DNA from 3 places in the Thiocapsa rosea genome. Region 2 is predicted to be linked to each of the others. Evidence: predicted binding sites of a transcription regulator. Region 2 holds the regulator's gene; each other region holds the start of a gene.

Region 1 (10,133 bases), 2.7 Mb from region 2:
AACCCGCCATGCCCGCTGCTCAACGTTTGCTATTTCCCCTGACCTTACCCCTGCGCCTGATCCCAAGTGTTCTGCACAGCCAAACGCTGGCGACCGTGTTGAACCAGGTCATGAAGGAATCCCTCGCTGAAGGCGAGCTGGATTTTCTGGACGGCCGTCGGGTCGGTATCGAGATCGACGATATCGGGGTCCGCTACTGCCTGGGTGTGAGCGGCGGCCATATTCGCGGATACGGCAAGGATCAGCCGCCGGACGCGAGCGTTGCCGGCGGTTTGCGCGAGTTCATGTTGTTGGCTGCGCGGCGCGAGGACGCGGATACACTGTTTTTTCAGCGCCGCTTGCGGATGTCCGGGGATACCGAACTGGGGCTCTATCTGAAGAACTTTTTGGATGCATTCGAGCCGCCGGAGCGCTGGGCGCCGCTCACCCGAGCGCTTGATCGTGTGGCGGGGTTGCGCTTTCCGGGACGTTAATGGTTGCTGCCGGGCGTTTTCACAGGCGTAGGTTGTGCTGACGTTGGGAAGCACAACGTCCGCCGACGGTTGGTTGTACCCCGCACGGCTCGGCACACCCCAAACCCCAAGGAACTCGTGACACCCGCTCCGCGGTGTCACGCGTGGCGCTCTGAGCCACGATGGCCGGAATTAAAACGAGTGAAACGACGAGGCTAAACCCGTCGCTCCATCGGGCTGTTCGCGATCCCGGCCTGCCCCGTCCAATACCCGTCGCAAAGGCCCGAGGGGGTCCAGTCGCGAAGCTTCGACATCCCGGACGCGAGATCCATGTCGCCGGTCAGACAGGCGGCGAAGACCTCGATAATGCCCGCGGTGTGTTGAGACTGCGGGCTGATGCGCAGCAGATCCACACCCATGCGCGTGACCTCCTGCAGTGAGGGGAGCAGATTGTGGGTGCCGGCCGATTGGGTCTGGATCCCGTTGAGCGCCAGGAAGGGCTCACCGTCCTGGGTCGCGACCAGCAGGCCATCCGGGTAGTCGGCGCAGCAGAACCGGCAGTCGTCCTTGGGCAGATCGCGATTGTAGGCGGTGAAACAGCGCGCCGAATAGGCGAGCGGCAGGCGCCCGAAGGCGAACAGCTCGCATTCCACCCCGTCCGCGCGCGCGGCCAGCAGGTCGGCGGCGGTCTCGCGGCCGAGTTCCACCGGCAAGACCCAGCGTTTAAGGCCGCGGGCGACAAGGAAGGATAGGGTGCGTTGGTTGTAGAGGTTGATCGAGTGACCGGCCACGAACGGACGCCCTTCGAGAAACTCCAGTGCGGCCAGATCGTTGGCCTCGACGAGAAAGCGCTCGTCGGCACAGATGCGTTTGAGGGTCTTGAGCTCGCCGTCGGATTCGATCAGGGCCAGTGTCGAGATCACCGCCTCTTTGCCGGCGGCAACGATCCGCTCTGCCAGCTCCCAGTAATCCTCCGGGCGCAGCAGGCGACGCTTCGAGCAGATGGTCTCTCCGAGATAGATGACGTCGACCGGGGTCTCGAGCATCTCGGCATAAAAGTCGAGAACCTGCTCGCGCGACCAGTGATAGAGGATCGGGCCGAGTGAGAGGCGCGGGCGTGGCGTTTGGCTCTGCATGGAATCCATTGTCATCGTCGTTCCGGATCAAAACGCATCGAAGGTTCAGGTGTGTTCAAGGAATCGACCGGCGTTCATGGGCGAATCAATTCGCCCCTACAGGTCGCGGGCTCGGTCTAGGGGAGCAGTTCAGAGATCCGAGACCATCCGAGATCATTTCCGTTGTCGTTGTCGTTGTCGTTGTCGTTGTCGTTGTCGTTGTCGTTGTCGTAATCGTGGTCGTTCTTCGATGGTCGATTACGACAACGATAACGACAACGAACGTACTTGACACATTGGCCGTGCTGCACTAGTGCCAAGGCCGGTGATAAGGGCCGATGGTTGTCTGCGCACCTTCCGAGACCTGAGCAAGGGTTTGATGCCAGCTCTCTTTCGCGCGGAACGCCTGCGGATTGCGTTTGCAGGCATCGATCGCCTCGCGCCACACCCCGGTGACCTGCGAGACATAGCGAGTGCTGCGCTGACGCCCTTCGAGCTTGATGGCGCTCACGCCGGCTGCGAGGATGCCCGGCAGGATGTCGAGCGTGTTCAGGCTGGTCGGCTCCTCGATGGCGTGACGGATCTCGCCTTCGACCGTAAAGCGTCCCTTGCAGAGCGTCGGATAACCGGCAGGCTCGCCGTGGCCGCGCCGCTCGATGAGGACGCCGCCGAGCCGGGTCTCCTGGCCCTGCGGGGTATCGCGCCATTCGACATGCGCGGCCGGCGAGCAGGCGCCGAAGGTGTTGGGCGACTGACCGCTGGCGTAGGACGACAGCAGGCAGCGCCCCTCCACCATGACGCAGAGGCTGCCGAAGCCGAAGATCTCGACCGGGACCTCGACGTTCTCGATCAGGTTTGCGACCTGGGCCAGCGAGAGCACGCGCGGCACCACGACGCGACGGATCCCGAAATGGCGATGCATGAAGCCGATCGCGGCCGGATTGGTCGCCGAGCCCTGCACCGAGAGATGCAGATTGAGGTTCGGATGACGCTCGGCGGCATAGTCGAGCACGCCCATGTCGGCGAGGATCAGGGCATCGACACCCAGGTCCGCGGCCCGATCGACCGCGGCGGTCCAGCGCGACCAGCCGCTCGGCTGGGCGTAGGTGTTCACGGCGACGAAGACCTTGACCTTACGGTCGCGGGCGTACTTCAGACCCTCGCGGATCTGTTTTTCGCCGAAGTTCAGGCCGGCGAAGTGACGGGCATTGGTGTCGTCGCGAAACCCGATATAAACGGCATCGGCGCCGTTGTCGACGGCGGCCTTGAGCGACGGCAGATTGCCGGCAGGACAGACGAGCTCCATACAGGGTGGTCTCCGAGGGTCAGGCTGTACTTGCGAGTTGTTGATGGGAAGCGGGCGCGGCGTGATCGCCTTGATGCGAGCCGCGTCGGTACAGCTCCGCTTCGATGGCGTTCAGGACCGCCCATTTGCGGTTGCACCACGCAGGTGCGAGCAGGACATCACGCGAGGCGGTGCCGGTGAGGCGATGGAAGGTCACCTCGGGCGGCGTGCGCTCGACCATGTCGGCGCAGATGTTCACGTAGTCGTCGAGCGCGAGCGGTGTGTAGTCGCCGCGTCGCCAGTCGATCGCCAAACGGGTGTGGCGCACGACATGCAGCGGATGGATCTTCAATCCCGCGACGCCGGGCTCGAGCACCCGCTCCAGGCTCGACAAGGCCGCCTCGCGCCCCTCGCCCGGGAGTCCGACGATCAGGTGTGCACAGACCGGGATTCCGCGACGGCGTGCGGCCGCAACCGCGGCTCGGAAGTCCGCGAAGTCGTGCCCGCGATTGACCCGTTCGAGCGTGCGGTCGTCCGCCGACTGAAGGCCCAGCTCGAGCCAGATCTCCTTGCCGCGTGCGCGATAGCGGGCGAGCAGGTCCAAGACGGCTTCCGGGACGCAGTCCGGACGTGTGCCGACCGAGAGCCCGATCACGTCCGGATGGACGAGTGCGGCGTCGTAGCGCTCGCGCAGCGTCTCGATCGGGTCGTAGGTGTTGGTATAGGCCTGAAAGTAGGCCATGAAGCGGCGCGCCCCGGTGCGTTTGGCGATGACCGCGCGTCCGGCATCGAGCTGCTCGGCGATCGGTGCCGGTTCCGTCGCGTTGGGGCTGAAGGAGACATTGTTGCAGAAGGTGCAGCCGCCGATCCCTTTTTGACCGTCGCGATTGGGGCAGGTGAAGCCCGCGTTCAGCGCGAGCTTGTGCACCCGCTGACCATAACGGCTCAGCAGGTACTGACCGAAGGTGTTCACGCGAGCGCTGAGGGTGCGGTGCTGGGTCGGGGGGGCAGACATCCGCGCAAACCTAACCGGGATCGAGTTTCGGCCGTTTGACCCAAGTCAATGGAAGGTCAATCGGCGTTTCCGACGACCCTTAAACCGCGTCCAGAGCGACTCGGCCACATCGGCAGTGTCCAGGTCGCCGACCGCGACCGCCCGGGTACGCCGACTTCAGTCGGCCTCCCCGAGCACACCCGCACGGCGGACTGAAGTCCGCCTCCCCGGGGGCCGACTGAAGTCGGCGTACCCGGGTGTGGGGCCGAAGTTTTGCGTCCGGCTTGGGGGACCTAAGAGGCATGGACGAGAGGATGACCAAAGCATCGTTGTCGTTGTCGTAATCGTGGTCGTGGTCGTATCGCTGGTCGGTCACGACAACGACAACGACAACGACAACGACAACGACAACGACAACGAACGATCTCGAACCGCATCCTCGACACGCCGAAACAGCTCGACCCTGCGGGCAGCCTCGTCAACCGCATGGCCATGATGAGTGGCCTTTGCTGTACCATTTTGTGCAGTGCAAGAAACTACCGCCGATGACCGAATCGATATGACCGCCGCCGCCCAGCAACGGATCCGCGAGATCCCCTATAACTACACCTCTTTCTCCGACCGGGAGATCGTGATCCGCTTCTTGGGCGAGCCCATGTGGCGCCTGATCGAAGAGCTGCGCGGGAGCCGCCGGACCGGGCGTTCGGCGCGGATGCTCTTCGAGGTGCTCGGGGACATGTGGGTGGTCACGCGCAACCCTTATCTTCAGGACGACCTGATCGACAACCCGGAGCGTCGCAGTCTGCTGCTGCAGGCGCTGACGCATCGGCTCGATCAGTTCGAGCTGCGGCTCAACGACAATCGCCAGGCCGGCGAGCTTCTCGCTGCGGCGCGTGCGGCCGTGCAGCGCTTTGCGGATTGGTTCGAGGAGGAGAAGGCGCAGCGCGCGCGGTTGCGCAAGGCGCTTGCCGGGATCACGCACAAGGACAACCTGGACTTCGGTGGTCTGGCGCGGGTCTCGCACGCGACGGATGCCACCGACTGGCGCGTGGAGATGCCCTTCGTGGTCATCTCGCCCGACACCGAGGCTGAGATCGCGCCGATCGTGCGGGCCTGTATCGAATCCGGTCTGACGCTGATCCCGCGCGGCGGCGGCACGGGCTATACCGGGTCGGCGGTGCCGCTCAAGGCGATGACGGCCGTCATCAACACCGAGAAGCTCGAAGATCTCTCGGGCGTGGAGCGTATCGCGCTGCCCGGCGTCGAGGGCGCGGTGCCGACGGTGCGCTGCGGCGCCGGGGTGGTGACGCGTCGGGTCTCTGACCTCGCCGATCGGTCCGGTCTGGCCTTCGCCGTCGACCCGACCTCACAGGATGCCTCCTGCATCGGCGGCAACGTGGCGATGAACGCGGGCGGCAAGAAGGCCGTCCTCTGGGGCACGGCGCTGGACAATCTGGCCTCTTGGCGGATGGTGACGCCCGATGCGGATTGGCTGGAGGTCGAGCGTCTGGATCACAACCTCGGTAAGATCCACGAGCAACCGCTGGTGCGGTTTCGCATCCGTCGTTTCTTGGCCGACGGGGTCACGCCCAAGGGCGAACCCGAGATCCTCCAGATGCCCGGCTCGGCCTTGCGCAAGGCGGGACTCGGCAAGGACGTGACGGACAAGTTCCTCTCCGGCCTTCCCGGGGTCCAAAAGGAAGGCTGCGACGGGATCATCACCTCGGCGCGCTTCGTCCTGCATCGGATGCCGGATCATGTGCGCACCGTCTGTTTGGAGTTCTTCGGGACGGATCTGGATCTGGCCGTGCCGGCCATCGTCGAGATCAAGGACTATCTCGAAGCCCTGCCGGGCTTACAGATGGCCGGGCTCGAGCATCTCGACGAGCGCTATGTCCGCGCGGTGGATTACACCACCAAGGCCGCACGGCGCGAGCTGCCCAAGATGGTGCTGATCGCGGATCTGGTGAGCGACGACGAGGCGTTGGTCGACATGGCCGCCGCTCAGGTCGTGACACTCGCCCGGGCGCGCGACGGGGAGGGTTTCATCGCCGTCAGCCCGGAGGCGCGCAAGCGCTTCTGGCTCGACCGCGCCCGTACCGCCGCCATCTCGCGCCACACCAACGCGTTTAAGATCAACGAGGACGTGGTCATCCCGCTGGATCGCCTTGCGGACTACAGTCGCGGCATCGAACGGATAAATATCGAGCAGTCGATCCGCAACAAGGACGCCATCATGGCGGCCGTGCTCGAGTATCTCGCCGGGGATCTTGGCAGGGATCTCGCCAGGGATCTTGGGTGCGCGCGCGGGGAGGGCGACTATCAAGACTCGGTCGAGGCCGTCGCCATCCTGAGTGCCAAGCGCGACGCGGCACGCGAGGCGGTACAAGCGGCGCGGCAACGCTGGCAGACCATCTTGAGCGGCTTGGACGAGGCCGCCGAAGAGCATCTGGATCGACTCGGCGACACGGAGAGGGCCCGTATTCGCGAAGGCGATACGCTGCTGTCCATGATGCTCCGTCGAGACCTCTGCCAGTCTTACCGCAAAGAGATCGCAGAGCGTCTGGACGAGATCTTCGGCGGCAAGGATCTGGCGCGCGTGCGCGAACGCTTGACCGAGATCCACGCCCAAGTCCGCGACTCGCGCCTCTTCGTCGCCCTGCACATGCACGCCGGCGACGGCAATGTGCACACCAACATTCCGGTGCATTCATCGGACTACCTCATGCTCCAGGAGGCCGACCGCCTGGTCGCCCGCATCATGGCGCTGGCAACCGATCTGGGCGGGGTCATCTCGGGCGAACACGGCATCGGCATCACCAAGCTGCAGTTCCTGGAGCGCGAGAAGCTCGACGCCTTCGTCGTCTACAAGCAGCGTGTCGACCCGCACGGGCGCTTCAACCCAGGCAAGCTGATGCCGGGCTCCGGGCTTGAAGGCGCCTACACGCCGTCGCTGCGATTGGTCCAGCAGGAGGCCATCATCCTGGAGGAGACCGAGCTCGGCGCACTCAACGACGACGTCAAGCACTGTCTGCGGTGCGGCAAGTGCAAGCCCAAGTGCATGACGCACGTGCCGCGGGCGAATCTCAACTATTCGCCGCGCAACAAGATCCTGGGCACGGGGCTCATCATCGAAGCCTTCCTCTACGAGGAGCAGACACGTCGCGGTCTCTCGCTGCGTCACTTCGAGGCGATGAACGACGTGGCGGATCACTGCACCATCTGCCACAAGTGTCTGAATCCCTGCCCGGTGAACATCGATTTCGGCGATGTCACCATGCGGATGCGGCGCATCCTGATCGATCGCGGGAAAAAGCGGTTCAACGTCGGCTCCTGGGCGGCGATGCAGTTCCTGAACGTCACGGACCCGCGCGCGGTGCGACTGCTCCGCAAGGGGTTGGCGCAGTGGGGCTTTGCGGGGATGAACCTCGGTCATCGCGTCGCCAAGGCGTTGCGATTGACCGCGAAGCGCACCGCCAAGCCGGGCGCGACGAGTCATCGTCCGGCGCTGGCGAGCCAGGTGGTGGATCTGGTGAGTCGTCCGATCCGGGTCGAGCTGCCCAAGCGGACCTTTCGCCAGATCCTGGGGCTGGAGGACAAGACGCAGGTGCCGATCCTGCGCGATCCTCGGGTGGCTGCGGAGGACGCCGAGGCGGTCTTCTACTTCCCGGGCTGCGGCTCGGAGCGACTCTTCTCCGATGTCGGGCTGGCCACACTCGCGATGCTCTATGAGCAGGGTGCCCAAACCGTGCTGCCGCCCGGGTATCTGTGCTGCGGCTATCCGCAGCGCTCAGCCGGGCTCGAGGAGCGTGGACGCCAGATCACGATGGAGAACCGCGTGCTTTTCCATCGGGTTGCCAATACGCTGAATTACATGGATATCCGGACGGTCGTGGTCTCCTGCGGGACCTGCATGGATCAACTGCTCAAATACGAGTTCGAGCGCATCTTCCCCGGCTGCCGCCTGCTCGACATCCATGAGTGGCTGATGGAGAAGGGCATGAGTCTGGACGGTGTCGAAGGGGTTCAGTATCTCTATCACGACCCCTGTCACTCGCCCATGAAGACCCATGCGCCGCTCAAGGTCGCGGCGAGTCTGATCGGCCAGACGGTCATGCTCTCGGATCGCTGCTGCGGCGAGGCAGGCACGCTCGGGACCGCGCGGCCGGATATCGCCAATCAGGTGCGGTTTCGCAAGCAAGAGGAGTTGACCGCCGGGATTCATGCGCTTACCGGACTGGATGTTGTTCGGGCCGGCGAGGTCAAGCTCTTGACCTCCTGCCCGGCCTGCCAGCAGGGTTTGGCCAAGTACACCGACGACACGGGTCTGAAGACCGACTATATCGTCGTCGAGATGGCCGGTCGGATGCTGGGCGAGGGCTGGCAGCAGCGGTTCTTGGATCGGGTGCAGGACGGGGGGATCGAGCGGGTTTTGTTGTAAGGCTGAACCGCGTCCGGTGCCTCCTGAGGTGGCCACTGCATTTGGCCTGCGTTGGAGCTAATCTCTAACTCGGCGAGACGCGGTTCAGGATGTCTGAAAAGACGATTCAGAGACAAGGCGAACATTTTAGTTGGACGCGTAGGATGGGTAGAGCGTCAGCGAAACCCATCCTCCAAACCGCCGCGTTGCCGGGTTTCTGTCTGTAGAGCGTCAGCGAAACCCATCCTCCAAACTTTCCTTGGCGAGGGCTGTGACCGGGATGTCGTGTAATCTTTTTCAGGACCTTCCCCAGATCGATCATGGCGAGGCGTTCGAGGAGCTGTTGCGCTGCTCCAACGTCCGGATCGAGCGCATCCTGAGCAGCGATCGACCCGAGTCCGTCCTCTACGATCAGGTCCAGGACGAATGGGTCTGCCTGCTGCAGGGCGAGGCGGAGCTTTGGGTCGACGGAGAGACGCTCACCTTGCGGCCCGGCGATTATTGCTTCATCCCGGCGGGGACCCCCCATCGCGTCCTCAAAACCTCGACCGAGCCCCGTTGCCTTTGGTTGGCGATCCATATTCACGGTCAGGCGACCGAAGCTTGAAGGCGGTTTGATGGACTCGGCAATCAACTTGATCCCGGATCACGCACTGCGACCGCTCGTGGATCGTCTGCTGCTCGAGCAGGGGCGGCTCGATCCGCTCGAACTTCTGCTTGCGGCTGATCTGCTTGCTTACGAGGATTACGCCGCCTGGCGGACCGGTCGTCGCTCCGAGCTGCAGGGCACGCTCCGGGCGGCACCGGAGGTGGTTGCGGACTTTCTGGAAGAGGCAGGTGCCTATGCCCGCCGACAAAAGCTTGTGGCCGTCGCGCTTGAGCACACGGCTTGGGGCGATCGGGAGCGCCCCTTGTGCATCGGTCCGGATGCGGAGCTGACCCGCGCCTGCGCGTTGTCCTATGCGCCGCCCCCGGAGCGTTGCCAACTGGACCTGTTCCAGGACAGCACGGCGGTCCTGCTCGAGGAGGATGTTCGCACGGCCCTGGTCGAGCACCGCATCGATCGCGCACGCGATCAGGTCGCCCGGTTGATGCATCGCGAGCCAGGGCATCCGCGACTCGGCGGCTTTCTCCGATTGATCCAGGCCCTCGACGATGCCGATGCGAGCGTGCACGGCGGGCGCGTCGAGGAGCGATGGCACGAACTCGAAGAGATCGGTCCCTTGGCCGGACAGCTTCTGGGCCATCGGGCGCGCGATTTCCTCGGAACTCTGTGGGCGGGCTTGGCGGAGCGGCTGGCCGGGCGTTCTTTCGGCCGGGGTTCGGGCGAATGTCACGCGGCGATCGCCTGGACCCGGGCAGGGCGGTGGGAGCGCGCACGCGAGGCGATCGAGGCGGAGCGCGATTGGCGCGACCAGCCAGCTCTTGTCCTCGTGCATGCGGAGGCTTGTTGGCGAGTTCATGATCCGTTCGGTGCGCGTCGAGACTGGTTGTGGCTCTGTCGCGAGTCTCCGTCGGCGGCCGAGCGCGCCTTGCGTGACCCGGCGTTTCCGGATCGTCGCCTGGCCGACCTTTGGGCCGTGTTCGGCGATCTCGATCTCGACGATGACTTGGTGACGGAGGATTTTCCGGCGTGGCTCCTGCTGCAGGATCCCGGCGCCTTTGCGGCGATCCCGCCGACCGAGACGTCGACTGACGATCGCGACACGGCGTATCGGCTCCTGCATGGGTTGGTGACCGGGGAAGACACGATCGACCGGCGTCGCGCGCTGGGCGAGATCCATCCGGATCTGCTGCGGCAGTTTCTGGTGTCTCGACGCTGCAGGTGAGGCGGGAGGTCTTCGCCTGCTCCGAGGGGCGTCTCGAC
Region 2 (10,133 bases):
GGTCCGACGCCGACGCGTGTCCGATCGCGTTGTTCGATTCAAGGCGCCTGCTCTGCAAAACCGGCCGACTTGACCAGTCGGTCGATCTGAACCAGGGTTTCGAGCAGACCACGCATCTTGTCCAAAGGCCAGGCATTGGGGCCGTCGCTCAACGCCTGATCGGGATTCGGATGGGTTTCCATAAAGAGCCCGGCGATGCCGACGGCCACCGCGGCGCGGGCCAAGACCGGAACAAACTCGCGTTGACCGCCGGAACGATCGCCCTGCCCGCCCGGCAGTTGCACCGAGTGTGTGGCATCGAAGACGACCGGACAGCCCGTCTCGCGCATCACCGAGAGCGCGCGCATGTCCGAGACCAGGTTGTTGTAGCCGAAGGAGACGCCGCGCTCGCAGACCATGATCTGCTCGTTGCCGGTCGCGCGCGCCTTCTCGACCACGTGGCGCATGTCCCACGGGGCGAGGAACTGACCCTTCTTGATGTTGACCGGCTTGCCCTGGCTCGCAACCGCTTGGATAAAGTTGGTCTGGCGACACAAAAAGGCCGGCGTTTGGAGGACATCCACCACATCCGCGACCTCACATAGCGGGGTGTCTTCATGCACGTCGGTCAAGATCGGAACGCGGATCCGCTCACGCACGCCATCCAGGATCGCCAGACCCTGCTCCATCCCGAGACCGCGAAAGCTGCCCGAGGAGGATCGGTTGGCCTTGTCGAAGGACGACTTGTAAATGAAGGGGATCCCCAGATCGTCGGTCAACTCCTTGAGCGCGCCGGCCGTGTCCTCGGCAAGCCCCGCGCTTTCGATCACACAGGGACCGGCGATCAGGAAGAGCGGACGATCCAGGCCGACCTCGAAACCGGGGAGCAGCATCATGCCGCGGCACCCTGAACGAGGGTGCGCCTCGCAAGCGCGGCACGGACGAAGCCGCAAAAGAGCGGATGCCCGTCGCGCGGGGTCGAGGTGAACTCCGGATGGAACTGGCAGGCGATGAACCAGGGGTGATCCGGGATCTCGATGATCTCCACCAGCCGGTTGTCGAGCGACCAGCCGGAGAAGCGCATCCCGGCGTCCTTCATCACGTTCAGGTAACAGATGTTGAACTCGTAGCGATGCCGATGGCGCTCGCGGATCTGCGGTTTGCCATAAACGTTTCGTGCAAGACTACCCGGCTCAAGGCGACAATTCTGTCCGCCCAAACGCATCGAGCCGCCGAGATCCACGCCCTCGTCACGGGTCTCGATCCGACCGCGCTCGTCGCGCCACTCGGTGATGAGCGCGATCACGGGATGTGGAGTCTGGCGATCGAACTCCGTGCTGTGGGCGCCCTCCAATCCGGCAACATGCCGCGCGTACTCGATGACCGCGATCTGCATCCCGAGACAGATCCCGAGATAGGGGATGCGGTGCTCGCGCGCGTAGCGGGCCGCCTGAATCTTGCCTTCGATCCCGCGCTCGCCGAACCCGCCCGGCACCAGGATGGCATCGAGTCCGTCGAGGCTGTCGGCCCCCTCCTGCTCGATCACCTCCGAGTCCAGATAGACGATCTCGACCTTGGTCTTGGTGTGCACGCCGGCGTGGGCCAGTGCCTCGGAGAGCGACTTGTATGCCTCGGTCAGGTGCATGTACTTGCCGACCATGCCGACGCGCACGACCTGCTCGGGGTGATCGAAGCCCTCCAGGACGCGGTCCCATTCGCGCAGATCGGCCTCGGGGGCCTCGATCCGGAACTGGCGCACCACCAGCTCGTCGAGCTTCTGGTCGTGCAGCAGGCGCGGGATGCGGTAGATGTTGTCCGCGTCCACGGCCGAGATGACGGCGTCCTCGGTGACGTTCGTGAAGAGCGCGATCTTGCGCCGCTCCTCGTCCGGCAGGTGCTTCTCGGCCCGACACAAGAGGATATCCGGCTGGATCCCGATGGAACGCAGCTCCTTGACCGAGTGCTGCGTGGGCTTGGTCTTGATCTCGCCGGCGGTGCGGATATAGGGCACCAAGGTGAGGTGCATGAAGAGCGCGTTCTCGCGCCCCTCCTCCACCCGCATCTGGCGGATCGCCTCCAGAAAAGGCAAGGACTCGATGTCGCCGACCGTTCCGCCGATCTCGACCATGGCCACGTCCGCACCTTCGGCACCTAGACGGATCGCCTGCTTGATCTCGTCGGTGATGTGCGGGATGACCTGAACGGTGCGCCCGAGATAATCGCCGCGGCGCTCCTTGCGGATGACGCTCTCGTAGATCTGGCCGGTCGTGAAGTTGTTGTTGCGACCCATCGGGGTGCGTAGGAAGCGCTCGTAGTGGCCCAGATCGAGGTCGGTCTCGGCCCCGTCGTCGGTCACATAGACCTCGCCGTGCTGGAACGGACTCATGGTGCCCGGATCCACATTGATGTAGGGATCGAGCTTGATCATGGTGATCCGCAGGCCGCGAGCCTCCAACAGCGCCCCGAGAGACGCCGAAGCGATGCCTTTACCGAGCGACGAGACGACACCGCCGGTGATGAAAATAAACTTGGTCATGGGGGTAGAGGAGGCAGTCGAGGGCAGTGGCCCGGATCCGCCGACAAGCTACCAAAAACCCCGCAACTGCTCAATGCGAATGCCGCCGATCGGCCACTCGGAAGGGCTCGACGCGACCAGGTCCGGCGGTTCCGCGGAGGCCGACTCCGTGTACGCGCGCGACCTTCACAAAACCCGAGGAGGTGTTTTATAGTCGGGTTGGTTTCGCAAAGGACGAAACACACCTTCTCGGCTTTGCAGGCGCTCGATAAGATCGGGCGCCGACGCAGCGGCCTTGATCGATGTTTGACCTAAGAAGATGAGCAGAAACACAGGAGCGTCAACAATGCGTCAGTCAGCAAAATTGATGAGTGCAGCCGCCATCGCAGCGGCCGCCGCCTTCGCCGTGAGCCCGGCGCAAGCCTGGTGGGGTGGACCGGGTTGGGGTGGCCCTGGCTACGGTGGTTACGGACCCGGCTACGGCTCCGGCCTCGGCGACATGTTCGGCGATATGCTCGGCGACGGATGGGGTGACTTCAACATGAACATGAGCGGCGGCGGCCGCGGTTACGGCCGCGGTCGTGGCTACGGAAGCGGTTACGGACGCGGTTACGGCTATCCGGGGTACGGCTACGGTTACCCCGGGTACGGTTATGGCTATCCCGGTTACGGCGCACCCTTCTACGGCGTGCCTTATGCCGCTCCATACGCCGCGCCCGCTGCCCCCGCGACCGGCGAAGCGAAGTAAGCCATACGCAGATTCGGTAGGCTCGCGTCAAGGCCGCGCCCGCGAGGGCGCGGCCTTTTTTACGCGTCGAGGTCGACCGGATGACAAGAAGATAATCTTCGCTTGATCCAGATCAAGCGACGGTTCAAAATCTGTCGACCGAAGATCGAGGGGCGATGCCGTGAGCCACCATAAAGTCATCTCGCTGGAGACTATTCGCATCGCCTGCAGGAACTGTTCCCTGTCGTCGCTTTGCTTGCCCATGGGCCTTGCACCGGATGATGTCGAGCGACTCGACGAGATCGTCAAACGCACGCGTCCGCTCCACCGGGGTGATTTCCTGTTTCGCGACGGAGACCGATTTCGCTCGCTCTACGTCGTGAAGACCGGCTCGGTGAAGACCTTCGCACCCAGCCCCGAGGGCGGCGAGCAGGTGCTGGGCTTTCATCTCCCCGGCGAGGTCATCGGACTGGATGCCATCGACAAGGACATCCACGCCTGCTCGGCAAAGGTGCTTGAGACATCCGCCATCTGCGAGCTCCCGTTTACGCGGCTCGAAGAGCTGACCGCAACCATCCCCAGCCTGCAGCATCAGATGTTCCGACTGCTCAGCAAAGAGATCGGACACGACACGGATATGCTCTTGCTGCTCGGCAAGAAGAATGCCGAAGAGCGGCTCGCCGCCTTCCTGCTCAGCTTGTCGAAGCGTCTGCACAAACGCGGGCTGTCCGCGACGGACTTCTATCTGAGCATGTCCCGGCATGAGATCGGCAATTATCTGGGGCTCGCCGTCGAGACCGTCAGCCGACTCTTCACGCGCTTCCAAGACGACGGCCTGATGAATGTCGACCGCAAGCACATCCAATTGCTCGACGTGGGCATGCTGGAGTCGCTGGTGGGCGGCGCCGGGCAGAATCGGCGCCAACAGCAGCAGAGCTAAACTGCGCCCGGTGAGATGTGAGATATCGGTCGTATTGGATCGGCCCCGGAGCGACCAAGCACCCCGGAGTCGGCGCAGTTTAGGCGTCATCCTTCCACGCGAAGCCAAAGACAACCCTCGGCACTCGCGGCCTGGATGGCCATGAGGCGCTCGGCGTGTGCGTCGAGCGCTGCTTGGTCGGCTCGAATCACGCGAAGTCTGGGCCGACTCGGATCCAGTCGGCCGCGCTGCCGAGCGTCCGGCCCTGCATGAGACGGCGTCGCGACCTCCTCCCCGAGACTCAAGGCCACCTGCCCGCCGGTCATGGCGAGATAGACATCCGCCAGGATCTCGGCATCGAGCAGAGCGCCGTGCAGGTCGCGATGGCGATGATCCACGCCGTAGCGCTTGCACAAGGCATCGAGGCTGTTGCGCTGCCCCGGATGGATGCGCCGAGCCATGAGCAGCGTGTCCGTCACCTCGCACAGGTCCGGGATCCGCGGTGCTTCGGCGTTCCAGCCGGCAATCTCGCGATCGAGAAACCCGAGATCGAAGGCCGCGTTGTGGATGATCAGCTCGGCCCCTTCCACGTAGTCCAGAAAGCCCTCGGCAATCTCGGCGAAGCGCGGCTTATCGGCGAGAAAGGCGTTGGTGATCCCGTGCACGTCGGAAGCGCCCGCATCGATCTGCCGATCCGGCTGAAGATAGCGATGGAAGTTGTTTCCGGTCAGGCGCCGGTCGATCAGCTCGACACAGCCGATCTCGATGATGCGATGGCCAGCCTGTGGATCGAGACCCGTGGTCTCGGTATCGAGCACGATCTGTCTCATTATAAACCGCGTCCAGAATGAAACCCGCCGGGTTGCAGGCAAGCGAGTCCCCGCGGACTCCAAATGCCTCGGACCTGACGCGGTTTAAAAAAGGAAAATTTGAACATCTGAATCGCGTCTGCGCCGACGCAATCCGAATCACGCGACGCTGAGTCGACGCGAAAACCGCGCATGTCATGCCGGACGCGATTCAGCCCCGATCCCGCGATTCGCCAGCTTATCCGCACGCTCGTTCTCGGCATGACCGGCGTGGCCCTTGACCCACTTCCAACGCACCTGATGAGCGCCGATGGCGCAATCCAGACGTTCCCAGAGGTCGCGATTCTTGACCGGCTTACGATCGGCCGTCTGCCAGCCGTTGCGTTTCCAACGCGGCATCCATTCCTCGACACCGCGCTTGACGTATTGAGAGTCGGTGACGATCTCTAGACAGGTCGGACGCTTCATGGCCTCCAGCGCCATGATGACCGCCATCAGCTCCATGCGGTTGTTGGTGGTCGCGCGCTCGCCGCCGCAGAGTTCCTTTTCGACCTCCCCCCATCGCAGCAGGACACCCCACCCCCCGGGTCCCGGATTGCCCTTGCAGGCACCGTCGGTATAGGCGCGCACGCAATCAGGCATGACCGGCCCTGCGTGTCGTCGGCTCAGCAGCACCGCCGCGCAACAGCGACCGCCCCCAAGCCGGGCGCAGCGGCGTCAAGGTCGCCACGCGTTTGACGGCCCGGATCAAATAGACACCACCCAGGATCGGCCAGAGGCGCCGACCCAAGGTGTCGAATGCCGCACAGCTCGGCCCCAAGGCGCGCCGGAACGGCGGCCGAAACATGATGTGCTCGCGAAGCTCGATATCGAAACCCAACACGGACAACCAATCCTCGATTTGATAAGCAGTGCGGAAACGCCCGCACCAAGGGACCTGCGTACCGGAGCCGTGCAGCAGCGACCAGAGGCCCCAGGCACTGAGTGCGTTGAAGCCCAGCACGATCACCCGCCCCTCCGGGATCAGAACGCGCTCGACCTCGCGCAGCACCGCTTGGGGATCGGGCGAGAAATCCAGGGTATGCGGCAGCAGGAGTGCGTCGATCGAATCGCTCGCTAGCGGCAGGCGGCTCGGCAATCCGACGATCTCGCGCCCAGCGTGACCGGAGGGCTGCTCGCAGGGCATCAGGATACGATGGCGGATCCGGCTCGAGGCCATCGCGTCTCGAAAGCTCTCGGTCACGCCGATCTGGACCAGGTAATAGCCAAAGGTGTCGCTCAGCAGCCGCTGAACGCACGCGCTCTCGAGCGCCGCCACCTCGGCTCCGAGCGGCGACCGGTACCAGTCTTGTAGTTCTGCCAGGGGTGAACCCGGGTCCTTGCGCACAGTCATGCCGATGCCTCTTCAAGAGCCGCATGTTAACCGTGATTGAGCGCACTGTCGTGCGGACGTCGAGCGGAATTTCCTGCGACCGGATCTGGAATTAACGGCCGGCTTTGGGTATGATGCTTTCCTAATTCCTGGAAAACTCAATTAAACAATCACTTACCGGGAATTCCTAGGGGGGAAACATGCCTGATGCCGCACGTTTTGCGCGCTCGCTCGGCGCGCTCGGCGTTCTATCGCTGCTCTTGAACGGATGCGCGACGGAGACCCGCATGGTCGATAACGACTTCGGAGACTCCGGCTACTCAGGCATGGTGTCCGCTCGCGAATACGGCTTCGTCCGACCGGCCACGGATGTCGTGGTCATGGAAAGATACACCGCCGGGCGTGCGGATCCGCGCGGTGACCTTTGGAACCGTGTCCGTACCGGGATGAGCCTGGATCTCCACGCAGACGCACGCATCGACAGCACGGTGGAGCGCTTCCGCCGAGACCCCCAGTATCTCTCCAGGATGTCCCAGCAAGGGATGCCCTATCTGCATATGATCGTCACCGAGATCGAGCGGCGCGGACTGCCGATGGAGCTCGCCTTCCTGCCTCATGTCGAAAGTCGCTTCAATCCGGTGGCCACGTCGCCGAAGGCGGCCGCCGGGATCTGGCAGTTCATGCCTTACACCGGGCTCGAGATGGGCTTGAGACAAGATGCCTGGTACGACGGCCGACGCGACCCGCTGGCCTCCACCGGCGCGGCACTCGACTATCTCGAGCAGCTCAACCGACGCTTCGACGGCGACTGGGCGCTCGCCATGGCTGCGTACAACTGCGGTCCGGGTCGCGTGGCCGCCGCACAGGCCGCCAATCGCCGCAGCGGCAAGCCGACCGACTACTGGTCGCTCAACAACCTTCCGAACGAAACCAAACAGTATGTGCCGCAGATCCTCGCCACCGCGCGCCTGGTCGCCGCACCCACCCGCTACGGCCTCAACCTTCCGCCGGTGCCGGATCGTCCCCAGCTCGAGGTGGTTCGCACGCAGCAGCCGGTCGATCTGAACCGGGTTGCCTCGGCGACCGGCGTGCAGCTCTACGAGCTGCAGCGTCTCAACCCCGCACTCAAGCTCGGACGGACGGCTCCCGACGGCCCCGGCCATATTCTGGTGCCGGCCGGGACCGGGCAGCGGATCGGCAAGAAGATGGGCCAGGTCCAGATCATGCCGGCCAGGGCCTCTGCGGCCCAGTCCCGATCCAGTGCCGCAACCCGCTCGACGCTCGCGCGTGCCGAGCGCCATAAGATCCATGTGGTGAAGGGTGGCGAGACCATCGCCTCGATCGCGCGCGCGAACGGTATCGAGCCGCGCGCACTCGCGGAGCTGAACGGCATCTCCGTTCGCGAGCCGCTGCTCTCGGGTCAAACACTCAAGGTCCAGGCGACCGATGACTCCGCCTTGATCACGCACTTGGTCACCAAAGGCGATTCGATCAAGACACTGGCCAAGCGCTACGGGGTCAGCGTCAAGGATCTCCAGCGTTGGAATCGGCTCGCCGAGACGCGGCTGAATCCGGGCGACCTGATCCTCATCTATCCGCCGGGGCGGGCTCCGACCTCCTGACAGCTGACTCATTCGGCTGGTACACTTCGGCGAAGCGCGTCAGCGCTTTTAAAGGCACTTCCGAAGGGGGCAGTTTCGATGTCGAATCACAAGAATGTCTTGGGTGAGCCCCTCGAGCCCTGCTCGACCGATCCCTTGACCGGCTTCACGCGCAGCGGCGACTGCGAGACCGGCCCGCAGGACCTGGGATCCCATACGGTCTGCGCGCGCATGACCCGCGAATTCCTCGCCCTGAGCCTCGCCCGCGGCAACGACCTCGTGACCCCTCAACCCGAATACGGCTTCCCCGGCCTCAAACCGGGTGATCGCTGGTGCCTCTGTGCCGCGCGGTGGCAAGAGGCCCTCGAAGCCGGCGCAGCCCCGCGCGTCGTCCTGAGGGCGACCCACGAGCGCGCACTTGAGGTCGTCAGTCTCGCCGACCTCAAATCGCATGCCTTCGACCTGTCGTGAGGCAAGGGCGAGATCTGGTCGCGCACCAGGCCATGCCTTGATCATCGCCGCAGTGCTGTCGATGGGTTCGGCGCCCGCACCGGCGATGTCGTACCTCCCGATCGCGGATCCGAGCGCGCCCCCAACCCACGCACCGTCCCATCGTGCCCCCCCGGGCAAGGCAGACCGGTTGGTCGTCAAGAAGGCCGAGCGTCGCCTCTACCTGATGCAGGGCGACCGAACCTTGCGGAGCTATGAGATCGCGCTCGGGTTTCAGCCGATCGGGCACAAGACACGCGAGGGCGACGGCCGCACCCCCGAAGGACGCTACCTGCTCGACCGGCGGAACGACCGCAGCCGGTTTTATAAGGCGCTGCACATCTCCTATCCAAGCCCCGGCGACCGATGGCGAGCCGAGCGTCGCGGAGAACCGCCCGGAGGGATGATCTTGATCCACGGCCAACCGAACGGAAAAAACCGCTCGACGCGGATCGAGGATGATTGGACGCTTGGCTGCATCGCCGTCTCCAACCGTGAGATCGACGAGATCTGGTCACTCACCGTCGACGGGACGTCGATCGAGATCTTGCCATGAACCCAGAGCCATCGAAATCGCGCATCGTGTCGGTCGGCGGGCGGCTCCTCTCCTGGGTCGAGATGGTCGGTCTCGTGGTGATCGCCGTCGCGACGCTCATCGCCGGTATCCAGGAGATCACGGAGATGGTCGGCCGCCGCGCGGTCAGCCTCGGCGATCTTCTCCTGCTCTTCATCTATCTCGAGGTGCTGACGATGGTCGGCATCTACCTGCAATCCGGCGCCTTGCCGATCCGCATGCCGCTCTATATCGCAATGGTTGCACTCGCCCGCCACCTGATCATCGACATGAAGGAGATGACCGAGACCGCGATCATCGCCACCTCGGTCGCCATCCTGATTCTGGCCGTCGCCGTACTCCTCATCCGTTTCGGGCATGTCCGCTTCCCCTACAGCGCCTCGAGCCGGGACGAGGATGCGGGTTGATCGGGACGCAAGTCGGGGCGAAACGTTCAGGCGAACCCGCATTCGGACTCGGAATGAAGCGCACTGCGCCGACACCACGCGAGATCACCGGGGTCATCCTGGCCGGTGGCCGCGGACGTCGCATGGGGTGCGTCGACAAAGGGCTGGTGGAGTTCGCCGGTCGCCCGCTGATCGAATGGATCCTTGATGCACTCGCACCACAGGTCGGCACGCTGCTCATCAACGCAAACCGTCATCGCGAGATCTATGCAGGATACGGCGTGCCCGTGATCGCCGACTCCGAACCCGGATTCAACGGACCTTTAGCCGGGATGCTGTGCGCCATGCGCGCCGCTCGAACCGATTGGATCTTGACCGTTCCGTGCGACGGGCCTTTGTTGCCGCCCGATCTCGCGCGCGGACTCATCGCCGCGTTGGCATCGGACGATGCCTCTCTGGCAACAGTCACCGAAGGGGTCCGCATTCACCCGGTCTATGCCCTGATGCCGGTCTCGCTCGAACCGGAACTCTCGGCCGATCTCGCGGCGGGCACTCGAAAGGTTGCGGATTGGATCGTTCGACATCGCCCTGCGCTAGCCGACTTCAGCGATCGGCCACAAGCGTTTTCAAACATCAATTCAGCGGAGGACGTCGCGCGACTCGAAGCACAGCTGAAGACATCGACGTGACAGGGCGGGGACAGCAGAGTCGGTGCCCCGGATAGGGCCGAGCGGGACAGAGCACAACGAAACATAATGCTCT
Region 3 (10,133 bases), 1.8 Mb from region 2:
CGCTCGCGGACGATCCCCGAGCCGGATGCGCCCTGCGGGCGTTTTCTCACCTACCGTCAATTGGTCGAATGCGGCGAGACGCAGGCCGCCACCGGGCTGGCCAACCGCCCGGAGCAACCCGAGAGCTACACGGCCCTGTGTGATCTGGCCGCGCAGGTGCTGGATCCGGTGATCGAGTATTTCGGGATGATCCGCCTGACCTTTGGGTTCTGCTCCGCACCGCTCGCGAAGGCGATTCCGGGGCGCATCGATCCGAAGCGTGATCAGCACGCGGCGCACGAGCGCAATCGGCTGGGTCATCCCATCTGTCCGCGTCTGGGGGCCGCCGTAGATTTTCTGGTCGAGGACGAGGATATGCTCGAGGTGGCGCGTTGGGTCGTCGCCGAAACGCCCTTCGATCGGCTGTACTTCTACGGCAACGACAAACCGATCCATGTGAGTCATGGACCGGAGCAGAGCCGTCAGGTGGTGTTGATGCTGCCCGGCCCGAGCGGTCGGTTGGTGCCCAAGTGCGTGCCTGTCGAGCGGTTTCTCGACACCCTCCCGGGATAGACGACTTGCAGTCGTCCTCTTCCACGGGCCTCGCTCGCACGACCGTCGCGTCGGGCAACACCTGAAAGGAGAGGACGATCGCGAACGTATGAGTAAAACGGACACCGATGCCAAAGCGCGTTCAGCGCAGTTCTCGAGTGCGTCGCGTTGACCGCGACCTCGCGGGCCGTCGGGCCGGCTGAAGAGGACGACTGCAAGTCGTCTATCCCGGGGGTGTCGCCGCTTTGCTCAACCTACTGTTCTGGTTTCCAGATGTCCTGATCGAACAGACTCGGTGCCTCTTGGACCTGCGTTGCAGCGATGAGCCAACGCCTCAACTGCTCTGGATCTTGCTCGCCCAGGATACGTTCGCGGGACGGTGGGTCGACGACGAGCCCTCGCTCGGAGAGCAAGGCGAGGATCGACTCGGCGATGCCTTGTGTGACTCCCGCTTGGCGCACGGCGTCTAAACTCTCGTAACCCTCGCGCTGCAGCAGATTGCGAAGCGTTGCGCGATGTGCGGCATCGCGGTCGTAGAGCGCCTCGATCGGGACCGGGTTACGCAGCAGACCAGGTGCACTCAGGATCTCGCCCGGACCGACTAGGCGCATCGTTTCGCCGGACCGATAGACCTCGACCCGTCGCGGACCAATCAGACGCACCACCCAGACCTGCTGGGTGCCGCTTTGCAGCAGCTCCGCGATCTTGTCCTGCAACTCCTGCTCGTCCTGTCCGCGCGCGGCATATTCAACGGCCAATGGCGGCGCGCCCGGGATCCAGCCCCGTTCCGCGCCGGCGGGACCGATCGCGACGTCGGGTGCGCGCAATGTACCCGAATCCGGGGTGAAGCCGGCATCGACACCGGCCCAGTCGACATCCGGATCGGTCTCCAGCGCCGCTGCGCCGATCAGATTCGTTCCGGCATGCTCGCGCCCGGAGGGCTCGCAATAGATGGGGTGACCGCTGGAGAGCTCGTAGCGGTCGCCCTCGCGGAGTTGGTCGACGCGAAACGGACCCTGTCGATCGGTGCGTGGTCGGTGCGGCATCGGCGTCTCCGGGCAGGATGAATCTCTTGATATTCAAACTCAATGATAGACCAAGCGCAGCCGCCCCTTGTTCCTTGTCTGGCTTTACCCCTGACTCCGGCCATCGTCGTCTACCGAAACCAGTAGGATGGGTAGAGCGACAGCGAAACCCATCCAGACCGCGCCAAGGGCATCAGGCCGAAACCCGCAAACGCGGCGGTTTGGAGGATGGGTTTCGCTGTCGCTCTACCCATCCTACGCCTTCATCAAGGTTTAAGGTGCTACACCATCACACCCGGCGAGAAGCTGTAGCTGTCCAGGATGTTGACGTAGTTGGCGCGCTCGAGCTCAGCCGGGTTCGGGACCGAGATGGCGCTGACGCGGCCGCGGAAGTCGTCCACGGACTCGAATCCCTGCTCCTCCATCCAGTCTTGGATGCCCGCCAGGATCTGCGCGGTGTAGGCCGGTCCCTTGCCGAGGAGCGCGCTGCACAGGTGCACCACGTCGGCGCCTGCGAGCAGGAGCTTGATGGCGTCGGCGGAGGTGTGCACGCCGCCGGTCGCACCGAGCGAGAGGCCGTCGAAACGTCCGTAGAGGATGGCGATCCAGCGCATGGCGAGTAGGGCCTCGGCGGAGGTCGAGGGGTGCAGGCTCGATTGCAGACGCAGACTGTCGATGTTGATGTCGGGCTGGTAGAAGCGGTTGAAGAGGGCCACACCGTTGGCGCCGGCGGCGGCGACCTGGCCGACGAAGTTTCCGATGGAGCTGAAGCTCGGGGAGAGCTTCATGTTGATCGGGATCTGGATGTGTCCGCGCAGCTCGCGCAGGAGCTCGAGGTAACGCTCCTCGACCTGAAGCCCGGTCTGGGTGACATCCCCGGCGACATAGTAGACGTTGAGCTCCAGGGCATCTGCACCGGCCTGTTGCAGCTCGGTGGCGTGTTTGATCCAGCCTCCGGGCGTGACGCCGTTGAGACTGGCGATGACCGGGATATCGAGTGCCTCCTTGAGCTTGCGGATGTTGTCCAGATAGCGCTCGAGCGCGCCCTCGAAGTCATGATGAACGGGCAGAAAACCGCTCTCGGCCTCGCCGAAACCGATGTCTTGATGGTGCAGGAAGCGCACCATGCTCTCGGATTCGGCGGTCACGGCCTCTTCGAAGAGCGACCACATGATGATGGCCGCGGCGCCGTGGTCTTCGAGCTCGCGCGCGATGGCGACACTTTTGGACAGCGGCGAGGCGGAGGGGACCAGCGGATTCTTGATCGTCAGCCCGAGATAGTTGGTCGTGAGATCCATAGGGTTTGCTCCGGCAAGGAATAAGGGGTCGCCCGTCGGTGATCGGCTGGAGTGGTCGTGGTCGGGGGCCGGGGCGACTTAACCCGGCCCCCGCGGAGGCGCGATGCCTCTGCTTCCGCGATCCGCGGCTCCCGGCGATTGTCGAAAATGAATAGCTCAAACCGCGCTGGCTCCAGCAGTTGTCGGAGCTGGCGCGGCCAAGCCAATCCATAAAACGACGCATATCGCACCGGGCGCGGTTTAAGACGCTTTCGGTGTCGGCTCTTTTGCGGCCGGCGCGGGTGCATTCTGCACGGCCAGGTGCGCCAACTGCTCGTAGAGCGTAAAGCGGGTCTGGACGTGTTTTTGGGCGAGCTGTAGATAGCGCTCGGCGGCCTCCGGATGGGTGTGGGTGAGGACGCTGAAACGGGTCTCCGAGGACACGAAGTCGCGATACGGAATGCTCGGCGGTTTGCTGTCGATGTGCAACGGATTCTCGCCCGCGGCGAGCCGGCGCGGGTCGAACCTGAACAGGCCCCAGTGTCCCGAGTTGACCGCCATGTCCTGCTGACGCAGGTTATGGGACAGATCGATGCCGTGAGCGATGCACGGCGAGTAGGCGATGATCACCGAGGGACCGTCGAAGGACTCGGCCTCGATGAAGGCGCGAACCGTCTGCACGTCCTTGGCACCGAAGGCGACCTGGGCGACATAGACGTTCTCGTAGGCCATCGCCATCATGGCGAGATCCTTCTTGAATGTCGGTTTGCCGGCCGCCGAGAACTTCGCGACCGCGCCCATCGGGGTCGCCTTGGAGGTCTGGCCGCCGGTGTTGGAATAGACCTCCGTATCCAAGATCAACAGGTTCACATTGCGCCCGCTGGCGAGCACATGGTCAACGCCGCCGTAGCCGATGTCGTAGGCCCATCCGTCGCCGCCGATGATCCAGACGCTGCGCTTGACGATCTGGTCGCAGATGGCCTCGAGGGTGCGTGCATCCAGGTCCGGGATGCCCTTGAGCTTCTCCTTGAGCGCGAGCACGCGCTCGCGCTGCTCGAAGATCCCGGCCTCGTCGGATTGGTCGGCGGTGAGCAAGCTATCGGCGAGATCTTCGCCGATCTTGGGTGCCAGCCGCTTGATGATCTCGCCGGCATGGGCCGCCTGTTTATCGATGGCGAGCCGCAAGCCCATCCCGAACTCGGCGTTGTCTTCGAACAGCGAGTTGTTCCAGGCCGGACCGCGGCCTTCGAGGTTGGTGGTGTAGGGCGTTGTCGGCAGGTTGCCGCCGTAGATCGAGGAGCAGCCGGTGGCGTTGCCGATCAGCATGCGGTCGCCGAACAACTGGGTCGCAAGCTTGACGTAGGGCGTCTCGCCGCAGCCCACGCACGCGCCGGAGAACTCGAAGAGCGGCTCGAGCATCATGGCGTGTTTGATCTTGGTGCCGTCGAGCTTGGTGCGATCGTATTCCGGTAGGGTCAGGAAGAAGTCCCAATTGGCCTGCTCGTCCGCATGCGTCTGCTCGGCCGGGACCATGTTCAGTGCCTTGCGGTTGGGATCCTTGCGGTCGCGGATCGGGCAGACCTCGACACAGAGGCCGCAGCCGGTGCAGTCGTCCGGAGCGATCTGGTAGGTGATGTGATGATCGGCCGGGAAGTCTTTGCCTTTGATCTGAACGTGCTGGAAGCTCGCCGGTGCCGCGTCGGTGAGCGCGACCGGATAGACCTTGGCGCGGATCGCGGCGTGAGGGCAGACCAGCGGGCATTTTCCGCAATGGGTGCAAAGGTCGTCCTCCCATTTCGGCAGCTCGAGGGCGATGTTGCGCTTCTCGTAGCGCGTGGTGCCGGTCGGCCAGGTGCCGTCGGCCGGCATCAGGCTAACCGGGAGACTGTTGCCTTTGCCGGCGATCAGCGTGGCGGTCACATTGCGCACGAAGTCGGGTGCCGAGATCGGCACCACGGGCGGGCGCTCGAATGCACTGGTGACCTGAGCCGGGACGCTGACCTGATGGAGCCCTGCGAGTGCGGCATCGATCGCCTTGTAGTTGCGGTCCAACAGACTCTGACCCTTTTTGCCGTAGGTCTTCTCGACCGCGTGCTTGATGTGGGCGATCGCCTCGTCCTTGGGCAGGATGCCGGAGATGGCGAAGAAGCAGGTCTGCATGATGGTGTTGATGCGCCGCCCCATGCCGGTAGCGCCTGCGATCCCGTAGGCGTCGATAACGTAGAAGGAGAGACCCTTGTCGATGATCGCCTGCTGCATCTTGCGCGGGAGCTCGTCCCAGATCCGATCGGGCGGGGTGTGCGAGTTCAGAAGAAACACGGCGCCCGGACGCGCATGGTCGAGCATGTCGTAGCGCGTTAGGAAGGTCGGCTGATGACAGGCGACGAAGCTCGCCTCGTTCTCGCCGATCAGATAGGTGCTGTTGATCGGCTTCGGGCCGAAGCGCAGGTGACTGATGGTGACCGCACCGGCCTTTTTGGAGTCGTACTCGAAGTAGCCCTGACCGAAGTTGGGCGTCTCTTCGCTGATGATCTTGATCGAGTTCTTGTTGGCCGAGACGGTGCCGTCCGAGCCCAAGCCGAAGAAGACGCAGGCCGTGACGCCCGCCATCGCCGCCGGCTTGAAGTCCGGATCCCAGGCCAGGCTGGTGTGCCCGACGTCGTCGATGATGCCGACCGTGAAGGGGTTCTTGGGCTTGGGAGCCGCCAGCTCGTCGAAGATCCCCTTGACCATGGCCGGGGTGAACTCTTTGGACGAGAGCCCGTAGCGTCCGCCGACCACGCGCGGCATGGTGGCGACACGGCCGTCGGCGAAGGCTTCGGCGAGTGCGGTGACGACGTCTTTATACATGGGCTCGCCGTCGGCACCCGGCTCTTTGCAGCGATCCAGCACGGCGAGTCGCGTGGCGGTGACCGGGATGGAGGAGAGGAGGGCGCCTGGATCGAAGGGGCGGTAGAGCCGGATCTTGATCAGGCCGACCTTCTCGCCGTCGTCCACGAGATGCTCCACCGCCTCCTGTGCGGCACCGATCCCGGAGCCCATCAGCAGAATGACGCGCTCCGCATCGGGTGCGCCGACATACTCGAAGAGCCCGTACTGACGGCCCGTCAGCGCGGCGAAGCGGTCCATAGTGCGCTGTACGATGCCGGAAACGGCATCGTAGTAGGGGTTAACGGTCTCGCGCCCCTGGAAATAGACGTCCGGGTTCTGCGAGGTGCCGCGGATCACGGGATGATCGGGATTCAGTGCCCGCGCGCGGCAGGCGCTTACCAGCTCCTCGTCGATCAGTGCGCGGATCGTCTCGTGCGAGACCTGCTCGATCTTGGCGACCTCGTGCGAGGTTCTGAACCCATCGAAGAAGTGCAGGAAGGGGATGCGGCTTTCCAGGGTCGCGGCCTGGGCGATGAGCGCGAAGTCCATCGCCTCTTGGACGGACGCCGAGCAGAACATCGCATAGCCGGTAGCGCGGCAGGCCATGACGTCCGAATGGTCACCGAAGATCGACAGGCCCTGTGCCGCGAGCGAGCGCGCCGAGACGTGAAAGACTGTCGGGCTCAGCTCCCCGGCGATTTTGTACATGTTCGGGATCATCAGCAGCAGACCCTGCGAGGCCGTAAAGGTCGTCGCCAGCGAGCCGCCCTGCAGCGCGCCATGGATCGCGCCCGCCGCGCCGGCCTCGCTTTGCATCTCCACGACATCGGGGATCGTGCCCCAAAGATTCGGAATCCCGAGCGACGACCACTCGTCCGCCCATTCGCCCATGTTCGAGGACGGCGTGATGGGATAGATGGCGATGACTTCGTTGGTCAAGTGAGCGACGTAGGCCACAGCCTCGTTGCCGTCGACGGTTACCATGAGCTTTTGCGACATCAGAGCGATCCCCGGATGAATAGGGTAGGTTAGACCGGCAACGCGGAGGGGCTGCGCTGTACTCCGACTCGGCGGCTGGCGCAGCCCGAAGCGAGACGGGAGCCGAGTAACGGCCTCAACTATAGCCCGAAACGCTGTTGGATTGACGGTCGTTTTCGTGTGCTTTCAAACGAATCGACCTCGGCATGATCCGGATCAGGTCGGTCCTTTTTGCACCTTGATGGTGCTGATCTCGGGATCCGCATGCGCGCGAGCGCCCGTTCATGACGATTGGGTTACGGTTCTATTTCTGGAACAATGCAGCGCGACTCATCGGCATGCGGATCGGAACATGGAGCTGACACACCTCAACGAGCTTGAAAAGGCGACCAAGAAGGGTCGGATACAGCTCTTTCGCCTCGGCATCGGCTTGCTCTTCATCATCGGGGTCATGCTCTACACCGTCGTCAGGGTCGATGTCACGCACGGCGGCAGTCTCTTCATCGTGATCGCCGCCATGATCGGCGGCTACATGGCGATGAACATCGGCGCGAACGATGTCGCCAACAACGTGGGTCCGGCGGTCGGCTCGAGGGCCTTGACCTTGGGCGGCGCACTCATCATCGCGGCCATCTTCGAGGCGGCCGGAGCGATCATCGCGGGCGGCGAGGTGATCGGGACCATCCGCAGCGGCATCATCGACCCGAACCTCATCGCGAGCGCCGACACCTTCGTCTGGGTCATGATGGCGGCACTCTTGGCCGCCGCGGTGTGGCTGAACATCGCCACCGTCATGGGGGCGCCCGTCTCGACCACGCATTCGATCGTCGGCGCCGTGCTGGGTGCCGGGATCGCGTCGAGCGGGCTCGGGATCGCCGATTGGGACACCGTGGCGAAGATCGTCGCAAGCTGGGTCATCTCGCCTGTCATGGGAGGTGCGATCGGCGCCGGCTTTTTGTACTTGATCAAGCGCACCATCACCTACCGCACCGACTTGGTTGCCTCCTCGCGTCAGGCTGTACCCTATCTGGTCGCCGCCATGGCGTTCGCCTTCGGCACCTACCTGATGCTCAAGGGGCTGAATCGGATCTGGAACGTGAACATCCAGCAGGCCCTGGGCGTCGGCGTCGTGCTGGCGATGCTGGTCTTCTGGGGCGCCCGCCCGATCATCGAACGTCAGGCCCGGCGGATCGGCAACTCCAAGGAAGGAGTCAATCAGCTCTTTACCGTGCCGCTGATCTTCGCCGCAGCCTTGCTGAGCTTTGCGCACGGCTCGAACGATGTCGCCAACGCCGTCGGGCCGCTTGCCGCGATCGTCGAGGTCGTCGGATCGGGCACCGGGGAGATCACGGCGGCGGCACCGATCCCCTTGTGGGTCATGATCGTGGGCGCGCTCGGGATCGCGATCGGACTTGGCCTGTACGGGCCGAAGGTGATCCGCACGGTCGGCTCGGAGATCACCGAGCTCGACCAGATGCGCGCCTACTGCATCGCGATGGCGGCAACCGTGACGGTCATCCTCGCCAGCCAGCTCGGACTTCCGGTGAGCACGACGCATGTCGCCGTCGGCGCGGTCTTCGGTGTGGGTTTTTTGCGCGAGTATCTCAAGAGTCAATACGCCCGGATGCTCGAAACCATCAAATCGCATCATCCCGAGGGCGATCAAGCCGCCATCGATGCCTTCCTTGCGAAATTCGCCAAGGCGTCGATCAACGAGAAGGGACGCATGCTGCGCGAGCTCAAACGCAAGGCCAAGCGCAGCATGGACCCGGCCCATTTCTCCAAGCTCGAGCGCCAAAGCCTGCGCAAGGTCTATCGCCAAGAGCTGGTGAAACGCTCCCAGCTGCTCAAGATCGTCGCTGCGTGGGTGATCACGGTGCCCGCATCCGCGCTCATGGCGGCGATGCTGTTTTTCATGATCAAGGGGATGTTGATCGATTGATGCGGGCGAAGCCGTATGGACAAGCGCCGTAGGGTGGACAAGCGCAGCGCAGTCCACCAGCACCCGCTACAGCGCGCGCGCCAGCACGACCGCGTCCTCGCGCCCCTTGGCGGCGGGGTAATAGCCGGGCCGCTGGCCGATCTCGCAGAATCCCTCGGAGGCATAAAGCGCACGGGCACGGCTGTTTGACGCGCGCACCTCGAGGAAGGCGCTGTCCGCCCGGCGCGTGCGTGCGAACGTCATCAGATGGCGGAGCAGGCGGCGGCCGAGTCCTCGGCCTTGCCAATCGGGATGGATACAGAGATTGAGAATGTGACACTCGCCGACGGCGACCGCCATCGCGGCATGGGCGACGATCTCACCGTCGAGCTCGCCCACCCAGCAGGAGTAGCCGACCCGCAGACAGTCGCGGAAGATGCCTTCCGTCCACGGGTGCTCGTAAGCGGCGCGATCCGCTGCGCAGACGGTCTCGACATCCCGCTCGGTCATGGCCCTGAGGCGCAAGGCGAGGGGGAGGGCGGGCTCGGCGCAGGCTCTTTGCATCGTCGCTTCTTGCATCGTCTAATCGGCTCGAATCATCTGTTTCGGGTGATGGTGCGGCGCGGTGGCGCGCACCCGGACCCCGCAGTATACCGACCGGAGCGTTCGCCTGAACCGCGAACGCGCGCTTTAGGTGAAGAGCAGGCGCTTCAAGTCTATAATTCCGCGGTTTAGTCGCACGCAGCCCGGACTGCACAGATCCCCCATGAGCGAGCTTCAAGACCAACTCAACCGGCGTCGTACCTTCGCCATCATCTCCCATCCGGACGCCGGCAAGACCACCCTGACCGAGAAGCTGTTGCTGTTCGGGGGTGCCATCCAGCTCGCGGGGACGGTGAAGGGACGCAAGGCGGCTCGGCATGCCACCTCGGACTGGATGGAGCTCGAGAAGGAACGCGGCATCTCGGTGACCTCTTCGGTGATGCAGTTTCCCTACGGAGACAGCATCGTCAACCTGCTCGACACCCCCGGGCACCAGGATTTCTCGGAGGACACCTATCGGACGCTGACCGCGGTCGATTCCGCCCTGATGGTCATCGACGTGGCCAAAGGCGTCGAGGAGCGGACCATCAAGCTGATGGAGGTCTGTCGCCTGCGGAACACGCCGATTCTGACCTTTATCAACAAGCTCGACCGCGAGGGCCGCGACGCCATCGAGGTTCTCGACGAGGTCGAGGATATTCTCAAGATCCAATGCGCGCCCGTCACCTGGCCGATCGGGATGGGTAAACGCTTCAAAGGCGTCTACGACCTGCGCTTCGATCGGACGAATCTCTTCAGCGCGCAGCACGGCGGGCGTATCACCGAAGGCGAGGTCATTCAAGGGATCGACAACCCGCGCATGGACGAGGTGCTCGGCGACCAGGCCGACGAGCTGCGCATCGAGATGGAGCTGGTCCAGGGTGCGAGCCATCCGCTTGATCTGGATGCCTACATCGCCGGTCGGCAGACGCCGGTCTTCTTCGGATC

Evidence for each region. The regulator FNR, encoded in region 2, switches genes on or off when oxygen is low (the NO sensors DNR and NnrR bind a similar motif). The targets are predictions, from matches to a motif close to TTGATNTANATCAA.
Region 1: a site for FNR is predicted at 3,903-3,916, ahead of mnmL (tRNA modification radical SAM protein MnmL/YtqA). Genes of this name have one in related genera too.
Region 3: a site for FNR is predicted at 6,889-6,902, ahead of nifJ (pyruvate:ferredoxin (flavodoxin) oxidoreductase). Genes of this name have one in related genera too.

What each region holds. Positions count from the first base shown of each region.
Region 1 is NZ_RBXL01000001.1:5,461,981-5,472,113, reverse strand. It holds gene ubiT (ubiquinone anaerobic biosynthesis accessory factor UbiT) at 9-473, shown strand; gene ubiV (ubiquinone anaerobic biosynthesis protein UbiV) at 668-1,597, opposite strand; gene ubiU (ubiquinone anaerobic biosynthesis protein UbiU) at 1,878-2,873, opposite strand; gene mnmL (tRNA modification radical SAM protein MnmL/YtqA) at 2,893-3,867, opposite strand; gene BDD21_RS24325 (DUF3683 domain-containing protein) at 4,406-8,287, shown strand; gene BDD21_RS24320 (cupin domain-containing protein) at 8,547-8,873, shown strand; gene BDD21_RS24315 (hypothetical protein) at 8,884-10,095, shown strand.
Region 2 is NZ_RBXL01000001.1:2,774,038-2,784,170, reverse strand. It holds gene kdsA (3-deoxy-8-phosphooctulonate synthase) at 39-875, opposite strand; gene BDD21_RS12360 (CTP synthase) at 872-2,515, opposite strand; gene BDD21_RS12355 (sulfur globule family protein) at 2,841-3,242, shown strand; gene fnr (fumarate/nitrate reduction transcriptional regulator Fnr) at 3,403-4,161, shown strand; gene dnaQ (DNA polymerase III subunit epsilon) at 4,248-4,970, opposite strand; gene rnhA (ribonuclease HI) at 5,145-5,591, opposite strand; gene BDD21_RS12335 (class I SAM-dependent methyltransferase) at 5,584-6,342, opposite strand; gene BDD21_RS12330 (transglycosylase SLT domain-containing protein) at 6,522-7,943, shown strand; gene BDD21_RS12325 (DUF2237 family protein) at 8,022-8,393, shown strand; gene BDD21_RS12320 (L,D-transpeptidase family protein) at 8,479-8,967, shown strand; gene BDD21_RS12315 (phosphate-starvation-inducible protein PsiE) at 8,964-9,392, shown strand; gene mobA (molybdenum cofactor guanylyltransferase MobA) at 9,446-10,060, shown strand.
Region 3 is NZ_RBXL01000001.1:4,549,843-4,559,975, forward strand. It holds gene BDD21_RS20290 (DNA phosphorothioation-associated putative methyltransferase) at 1-552, shown strand, start outside; gene BDD21_RS20295 (Uma2 family endonuclease) at 786-1,577, opposite strand; gene BDD21_RS20300 (dihydroorotate dehydrogenase-like protein) at 1,838-2,854, opposite strand; gene nifJ (pyruvate:ferredoxin (flavodoxin) oxidoreductase) at 3,095-6,703, opposite strand; gene BDD21_RS20310 (inorganic phosphate transporter) at 7,035-8,624, shown strand; gene rimI (ribosomal protein S18-alanine N-acetyltransferase) at 8,691-9,167, opposite strand; gene BDD21_RS20320 (peptide chain release factor 3) at 9,370-10,133, shown strand, end outside.